Linked DNA regions of Methylibium petroleiphilum PM1. The main gene of each other region encodes a partner of the protein of the gene in region 2 in a complex. Links are inferred from orthologs where the notes say so. Each region holds a gene or a part of one and is shown on either strand. Other genes may lie near its edges.

Region 1 (2,902 bases), 660 kb from region 2 along the record:
CCGGCACGACCGCCACGACCTCGTCGCCGGCCCCGACCAGGACCTGCATCGCGATCATCAGCGCGTTCACGCCCGAGGAAGTGACGGCGATCCGCTCCGGCCCGAGCGGCCGGTGGAGCGCACCGACATAGCCGGCCAGCGCTTCGCGCAGTTCATGCAGACCCAGGTTGTGCGAGTAGAAGGTTTCGCCCTGCTTCAGCGACGCGACGGCCGCGTCGCGCACGAAACCGGGCGTCACTTCGTCGCCCTCGCCGAACCAGAACGCCAGCACGTCGCTGCGGTCCAACCCGGCATTGGCCACCTCGCGGATCTTGGAGCCGGGCAGCTGCCGGATGAGCTCGCGCATCGCTGGGATCCCCCGAAAAAGGCCGCTCCGCGTGAGGGCGGCGCCTCGAAATACAACGGCCTTGAAAACAAAAATGCCGCTCTCAATTCGGCGGCATGGGCAGCCGTTCGCTGCCTTCCACCTGATTCTAGGAGAACGCCATGTTCGTCATGCCCATCACCCGCACCCACCGCCACGCCTACAACGGCCACGCCCGCAACCTGGGCCGCGCCTTCGACCGCCTGTTCGACGGCAGCGTCGAACGGGTCTTCGCCGCTGCCGCTTCCGAGCCCGCCACCCGCCAGCCTGCACTGGATCTGCGCGAGACCGAGCAGACCTACAGCGTGCAGCTCGACATGCCCGGCGTCGCGAAGGAAGACGTCAAGGTTACGATCGACGGCAAGCGCATCAGCATCGAGGCTTCGTCGCCCGCCGACGCGCCGGCCGCCGAAGGCGAACAGTTGCTGGTGCGCGAACGCAGCCGCACTGCCTACGCCCGAAGCTTCACGTTGCCGGTCGAGGTGGACGAGTCCGCTTCCCAGGCTCGCCTGGAAAACGGCGTGCTGAGCCTGACACTGACCAAGAAGCTCAAGCCGGCCACGCAGCTCGCCGTCGGCTGATCCGGCGGCGAACCGAACGTCGGGGCCTCGCTCAGGGCACCCCGACGTCCAGCGCGGCGAGCGGCCAGCGCGGCTGCACGTCGAACGCGTGGTCGCGTCGTGCGGTCGCGCGGCCGGCCTGCAGCCGCATGGCCGCGGCCAGCGCGATCATCGCGCCGTTGTCGGTGCACAGCGACACCTCCGGATAGTGCACACGCACGCCGCGCTTCGCGCAAGCGGCATCGAGCTGCGACCGCAGGCTGCGATTCGCCCCCACACCACCGGCCACCACCAGCCGCTGCAGCCTGGTGGCCCGCAGCGCGGCGAGCGACTTCTTCACCAGCACCTCCACGATCGCGGCCTGCGTGGCAGCCGCGAGGTCGGCACGCGGCTGCTCGCAGACGCCCTCACCGAGCTTCAGAACCTGGGTGCGTACCGCGGTCTTGAGTCCGGCGAAGGAAAAATCGAGCGTATCCCGGTGCAGCAACGGCCGCGGCAGCGCATAGGCGGTCGGGTCACCGAACTCCGCAAGGCGGGCAAGCGCAGGTCCGCCGGGGTAGCCCAGGCCGAGCAACTTGGCCGACTTGTCGAAGGCCTCGCCGGCCGCGTCGTCGATCGTTTCGCCAAGCAACGCGTAATCGCCCACACCGTCGACCCGCATCAGCTGCGTGTGCCCGCCCGAGACCAGCAGCGCCACGAACGGGAACTGCGGCGGATCGACCGACAGGAAGGGCGACAGCAGATGACCCTCCAAATGATGGATGCCCAGCACCGGCCGGTCCAGCGCCGCGGCGAGCGCGCAGGCCACCGCGCTGCCGACCAGCAGCGCGCCAGCCAGCCCGGGACCGCGCGTGTAGGCCACCACGTCGACATCGGCCAACGCCCGGCCCGCCTCGGCAAGCACCTGTCGCGTCAGCGGCAAGGCCCGACGGATGTGATCGCGCGAGGCGAGTTCGGGCACGACACCGCCGTAGGCCTCGTGCATGGCGACCTGGCTGTGCAAGGCGTGGGCAAGCAGTCGCGGGCGCTCGCCATGGTCGGCCGCCACCAGCGCCACGCCGGTTTCGTCGCAGGAAGATTCGAAGCCGAGAATCAGCATCGCAGGAGTGTAGTGAGGCGATTCCGGTGACCTCGAGCACCGGCCCTGCCACAAAACCATGCCATTCGTTTCCTTTGGTCACATGGCGGGTGTGACGGAAAACACGATATTCGGGACTGTCGACCTATCGCAGTCCGGGCGCGCTGGTTAACCTGCGTTCACAGCGGCGTGAGGCCGCGCTCCCGGTAGATCGCCCCATGAAACAGTACAAGCTTTCCGCTTGGCCCGACCTGCCGGCAGGATTCCATCGCACGGCCTACCGGCGCATGCTGCACCAGATGTCCCACCGCCACGTGACCGTGCGCCAGCTGATGGCCGAGAGCGGCCTGGCACGTTCGGCGGTGATGCAGTTTCTCGACACGCTGTCGGAGCGCGAACTGCTCGACGAACGTCCGCACGCCGCACCGCCCACCGCGCTCGGCAAGCTGCTGCCGATGGCGTTGTGGCGCCGCGCCTTCGCGACACAGAGCCCGATCTAGACTCACGGTACCGACTCCGTGACAAGGCCCGCCTCGAGCGGGCCTTGTCATTTCCGGCGTCGGCGTGGTGGCCGTTGGCGCGCTCCTTGCAGCGCAGCCAACATGACCTCTCTCCAGGCGCTGCGCATCGTCATCGTCGCACCGGAATCGCTCACCCCGGCCGCGGACGACGACGACGCACTCGTCGAGGCGGAACGCTCGCGCAGCCTGCGCATCGGCCTGCTGGCCAACGGCTACAACATCGTCGCGGTATTGCCGATCGATGCCTTCCTGCCCGAGCGCATCGCGCAGATCCAGCCTGACATGATCGTTGTCGACGCGCAAAGCCAGGCGCGCGACACGCTCGAGCACGTCGTGATGTCCACGCGCGACGAACGCCGGCCCATCGTGCTGTTCACCG
Region 2 (5,151 bases):
TCGCGCAGGCGCTTCTCCTCCTCGGGGTTGGAGATGAAGGCCGTTTCCACCAGGATGGAGGGCACGTCGGGCGCCTTCAGCACCGCGAAGCCGGCCTGCTCGACGCGCGGCTTGTGCAGCCGGCCGACCTGTCCGATGCGGCCCAGCACTTCGCTGCCGAGTCGCAGGCTGTCGCGGATCTGCACGCTGGTGCTCATGTCGAGCAGGGCGCGCGTGACGGCGGCGTCCTTGCTCTTGATGTTGGTGCCGCCCACCAGGTCGGCGGCGTTCTCCTTCTGCGCCATCCAGCGCGCCTCCACGCTGGTGGCGCCGCGCTCGCTGAGCGCGAACACCGAGGCACCGCGCGCATGCGGCTTGATGAAGGCGTCGGCGTGGATGGAGATGAACAGGTCGGCCTGCACCCGGCGCGCCTTGCGCACGCGCTCGTTGAGCGGCACGAAGAAGTCGGCGTCGCGCGTCATCATCGCGCGCATGTTGGGTTGCTCGTTGATGCGGGCGCGCAGGCGCTGCGCCACCTGCAGCACCACGTCCTTCTCGCGCAGGCCGGTCGGGCCGATGGCGCCGGGGTCCTCGCCGCCGTGGCCGGGATCGAGCGCGACGATCACCAGCCGTTCGGCGATGCGCTTGGCCGCCGCAGCACCCGCTGACGGCGGCTCGCTGCCGGCCACCGGCGGCACCGGCAGCGGCCCGGTGGCGCTGGCGGCGGGCTTGTTGCCGTGCCCGCCCATCTGGCCGATGAAGTCGCCCAGTGCGTCGTTCACCGCCGAGGCGGCGCGGTCCGAGGGCTCGGCGGCGGCGCGGTCGGCGTAGACCTTCTCCTGCACCAGCGCGAGCAGTGGGTCGCGCTCGGCGGTCGGGTAGAGGTCGAACACCAGCCGGTGCCGGTAGGCGGCCACCGGATCGAGCGTGAAGACCTGCGGCGCGGTGGGCTGTTTCAGGTCGATCACCAGCCGCACCACGCGCGGCTGGTTCTGGCCGACGCGCACACCGGAGATGAAGGGATCGCCGGCCTTCACCTTGCCGACCACCTCGCGCAGCTCGGGGCTGAGTTCGAGGCCTTCGACGTCGATCACCACGCGCTGCGGGTTCTCGGCCATGAAGTGCTTCGCGGCGAGCGCGGTGTCGGACTCGATGGTCACGCGGGTGTAGTCGGCTGCCGGCCACACGCGCACCGCGACGATGCTGGCGCCGAAGGCCAGTTCGCGCGAGCCGAGCAGCAGCACGACCGAACCGGCGCGTTGCAGCAGTCGGCGTCGGGAGGGTTTCATCGCAGCAGCTCCCGGCCGCGCTCGGTGTAGGCCATCAGGGTCACGGCGCGTTGGTCGCCATCCAGCGGCGCAAGTTCCACGCGCAGGTCGGGGACGGGCAGGGTCTCGCCGGCGTTCTGCGCCCACTCCACGAGCTTGAGGCCCGGGCCCGCGAAGATGTCGCGAAAGCCCGCGTCCTCCCACTCGCGCTCGTCACCGAAGCGGTAGAAGTCGAAGTGCCAGGCAGGCCCGGTGGCGAGTTCGTACGGTTCGACCACCGCATAGCTCGGGCTCTTCACGCGGCCGGTGACGCCCAGCGCGCGCAGCAGGTGGCGTGTGAAGGTGGTCTTGCCGGCGCCGAGCGGTCCCTGCAGCTCGACGAAGGCGTCGCGCAGCGCCGCATGGGCGGCCAGTGCGGACGCGCGCGCCGCGCAGGCGTCCTCGTCGGGCCAGTGTTCGTGTCGGGTTTCTAGAATCGGTGGATGCATCGAACGCAAGGCGTCCCGGACGAGCAGGCCGTGATGGCCGGGCTGCGCCGTGAGGCGCGCGAGCTCGGATTTTCACAGATCGGTGTGGCCGACGTGGACCTGCGCAGCGCAGAGCCCGGCCTGCTGGCCTGGCTGGCGCAGGGCTTCCACGGCAGCATGCACTACATGGCGCTGCACGGGCTGAAGCGGGCACGGCCCGGCGAGCTGGTGCCGGGCACGGTGCGCGTGATCACCGCGCGCATGGACTACCTACCGGCCGCGCTCCCCGAGGGCTGGCAGACGATCGAGTTCGAGCGCCTGCGCCGGCCCGAGGCGGCGACCGTGTCGCTCTATGCCCGGGGCCGCGACTACCACAAGGTGCTGCGCGCGCGGCTGCAGACACTGGCCGATCGGCTCGGTGAGCGGCTGGGCCCGTTCGGCCACCGCGTGTTCACCGATTCGGCGCCGGTGCTGGAGGTGGAGCTGGCCTCGCGCAGCGGCATCGGCTGGCGCGGCAAGCACACGCTGGCGCTGTCGCGCGAGGCCGGGTCGATGTTCTTCCTGGGCGAGATCTACGTCGACCTGGCGCTGCCGCTCACCGAGCCGGTGGACGCGCACTGCGGCAGCTGCCGCGCCTGCATCGACGTGTGTCCCACGCAGGCGATCGTCGGCGAGCGACGGGTCGATGCGCGGCGCTGCATCTCCTACCTGACGATCGAGCACGACGGTCCGATCCCGGCCGAGCTTCGCGCACCGATGGGCAATCGCATCTACGGCTGCGACGACTGCCAGCTGGTGTGCCCCTGGAACAAATACGCCACGCGCGCCGTGCTGCCCGACTTCGACACCCGCGAGGTCTTCGATGCGCCGACGCTGCTGGGGCTGTGGGCCTGGTCCGAGGCCGAATTCCTGAAGCGGACCGAGGGCAGCGCGATCCGACGCATCGGCCCCGCGCGCTGGCGGCGCAACCTGGCGGTGGCGCTGGGCAATGCCTGGCGTGAGCAGGGCGATCCGGCGGTCGCGCAGGCGCTGCAGGCGGCGCGTTACGGTGCGAGCGAGCTGCTGCGCGAGCACATCGACTGGGCGCTGGCGCAGCGCGCCTGAGCGGCCTCGCGGCCGGTGCACGGGCGGACTCAGCCCACCGCGAGCCGCAGCGCGATCCACGCGGGCAGCGTGACCATGCCGAGCAGGGTCGACACGGTCACCAGCCCGGCCACGAAGGGCCCGTGGCCGCCCATGCGCACCGCCAGCACGTACGCGCTCGACGCGGTGGGCATCGCAGCGAAGGCCACCAGCACCGTCAGTTCGAGCGGCGGCAATTGCCGCCACAGGCCGAAGCCGAGCGCGAAGGCCGGCAGCAGCGCATGGCGGATCGTCAGCAGCGCGGTGGCCAGTTTCGGTGCGATCGTCAGCCCTCCCAGCTGCAGGCCGGCGCCGACCGCCATCAGCCCCAGTGGCAGCGCTGCGCTGCCGATCCGCTGCAGGGTGGTGCCGACCGCATCGGGAAACTGCAACCCCAGCAGGTTCGCCACCAGGCCGCCCAAGGTGCTGAGGATCAGCGGGTTGCGCATCAGCTCGCGGCCGAGGTGGTGGCCGCCGTGGCGCGCCAGAGGCAGCACCGCGCCAGCGTTGCACAGCGGCACGCACACCGCCACCAGCACGGCCATCTGGGCCACGCCGGCCGCGCCGCCCAGGCGCTCAGCCATCGCCAGCGCCACGTAGGAGTTGAAGCGGAACGCCGTCTGCGCCCCGGAAGCGTGCAGCATCGGGTCGACCCCGGGCCAGCGACCCAGCGCGTAGGCCAGCCCCATGCCCAGCACCACGGTGGCCACGCCACCGAGGGCGAGCGAGGCGGCATCGGCCGGATTCAGCGGGTTGCGAACGATCGAGGTGAACAGCAGCACCGGGAAGAGCAGGTGGTAGACCAGCTTCTCCATCGACTCCCAGATCGGGCGGTTCAGCGTGGTGTAGCGGCAGACGAGGAAGCCGACCACGATCAGCAGGAAGTCGGGCAGCAGGAGCAGGATGTCGCGCATGTCGGAACCGGGGCAGGGGCTCCTAGAGTAACGGTTGACCCTGTGAGGGGTTTCCACAATCGGCGATGGCAAACCTCGGGGGCACAGTCGACCGCATTGCCCAATTCTTCCAGGAGCGCTCAATGGTTTCGAGTTCGCGTCGCATCGTGGTGGCCGCCTGCGGGGTGCTGGCGGCCCTCGCCCCGGTCACGATGGTGTTCGCCCAGGCCTACCCGAGCAAGCCGGTGCGGCTGATCGTGCCGTTCGCGCCGGGCGGCACCACCGACATCGTGGCCCGTGTCGTGGCCGAGAAGATGAACGGCCCGCTCGGACAGACCGTGGTGGTCGAGAACAAGGCCGGCGGCGGCGGGATCATCGGTGCCAACGAGATCACCAAGGCGGCACCGGACGGCTACACGATCGGCATGGCCACGGTGTCCACCACGGCGTCCAACCCGGCCATCAACCCGAAGACGCCGTACAACCCGCTGACCGACTTCACGTCGATCATCAACATCGCGGCGACACCGAACGTCATCGCGGTGCACCCCAGCTTTCCCGCCCGCGACTACAAGGGCTTCCTCGCCGAGCTGAAGAAGAGCCCGGGCAAGTACAGCTTCGCGAGCTCCGGCACCGGCGGTATCGGCCACCTGCAGATGGAGCTGTACAAGAGCCTGTCGGGCACCTTCGTGACGCACATCCCGTACCGCGGCGCCGGCCCGGCGCTCAACGACACGGTGGCGGGCCAGGTGCCGATGATCTTCGACAACCTGCCGTCGGCGCTGCCCTTCATCAAGGACGGCCGGCTGATCGCGATCGTGGTGGCCGCGCCCGAGCGCCTGGCGGTGCTGCCGAACGTGCCGACCTTCAAGGAGGTGGGGCTGGAGCCGGTGAACCGGATGGCCTACTACGGCTTCCATGGCCCGAAGGGCATGCCCCGGGATGTGGTCGACAAGATCGCCGCCGCGACCAAGAAGACGCTCGAGGACCCGTCGGTGCGCAAGCGCATCGAGGACACCGGTTCGCTGATCGTGGCGAACACGCCGGAGCAGTTCACCGCCCAGACGCAGGCCGAGTTCGAGGTCTACAAGAAGGTGGTCGAGCAGCAGAAGTTGAAACTCGACTGAAGCCCACCCCTGGCTCGTGCTGTCCAGCGGCTCCAACGGGGGTGAGCCAGCTTTAGGCACACTGCGTGCCTGATGTCAGCCGAGCCACACGACGAACTGCCCCCGCTGCCCGCCGACAGTGCGGTCGCGATCGACGCCTTTCTCGAGGCGCTGTGGGTCGAGGACGGGCTGTCGGACAACACCCTGGCCGCCTACCGGCGCGACCTGACGCTGTATGCGCGCTGGCTGGTCCACGCCAGCGGCAAGCCGCTCGACGGCAGCGGCGAGGCCGACCTGCGCGCCTACGCGCTGGAGC

What was found.
Region 1: the proteins of tsaE (region 2) and tsaD are in contact, whole or in part, in a crystal structure (PDB 6N9A), measured with the Thermotoga maritima proteins. The link is inferred for Methylibium petroleiphilum PM1 from one-to-one orthologs. Residues at the interface, in WP_004082108.1 of Thermotoga maritima: Leu37, Gly38, Lys46, Lys57, Val59, Lys60, Ser61, Thr63, Phe64, Thr65, Leu66, Met67, Val69, Pro71, Tyr82, Arg83, Leu84, Asp86, Asp88, Phe89, Asp93, Ile128, Asp130, Glu131, Arg134; in WP_004082750.1 of Thermotoga maritima: Cys10, Asp11, Arg49, His50, Leu82, Gly84, Gly135, Gly136, Glu154, Thr155, Leu156, Asp157, Asp158, Ser159, Glu162, Asp165, Lys166, Arg169, Leu170, Tyr175, Lys213, Thr214, Leu217, Tyr218, Gln221, Arg222, Asn324.

Annotation. Positions count from the first base shown.
Region 1 is NC_008825.1:1,503,764-1,506,665, reverse strand. It holds tsaD (tRNA (adenosine(37)-N6)-threonylcarbamoyltransferase complex transferase subunit TsaD), read right to left. Parts: upstream 2,024-2,902; coding sequence 977-2,023; downstream 1-976. Other genes in the region: MPE_RS07025 (ANTAR domain-containing response regulator), read left to right, coding at 2,605-2,902; MPE_RS07030 (MarR family transcriptional regulator), read left to right, coding at 2,221-2,502; MPE_RS07040 (Hsp20/alpha crystallin family protein), read left to right, coding at 487-945; MPE_RS07045 (pyridoxal phosphate-dependent aminotransferase), read right to left, coding at 1-346.
Region 2 is NC_008825.1:2,164,497-2,169,647, reverse strand. What follows is about bases 1-2,814. They hold tsaE (tRNA (adenosine(37)-N6)-threonylcarbamoyltransferase complex ATPase subunit type 1 TsaE), read right to left. Parts: upstream 1,736-2,814; coding sequence 1,265-1,735; downstream 1-1,264. Other genes in these bases: queG (tRNA epoxyqueuosine(34) reductase QueG), read left to right, coding at 1,769-2,814; MPE_RS10225 (N-acetylmuramoyl-L-alanine amidase), read right to left, coding at 1-1,268. Also shown: more of queG, read left to right, coding at 2,815-2,818; MPE_RS10210 (AEC family transporter), read right to left, coding at 2,848-3,750; MPE_RS10205 (tripartite tricarboxylate transporter substrate binding protein BugE), read left to right, coding at 3,942-4,856; site-specific tyrosine recombinase XerD, read left to right, coding at 4,929-5,151. UniProt on the Escherichia coli protein: Required for the formation of a threonylcarbamoyl group on adenosine at position 37 (t(6)A37) in tRNAs that read codons beginning with adenine.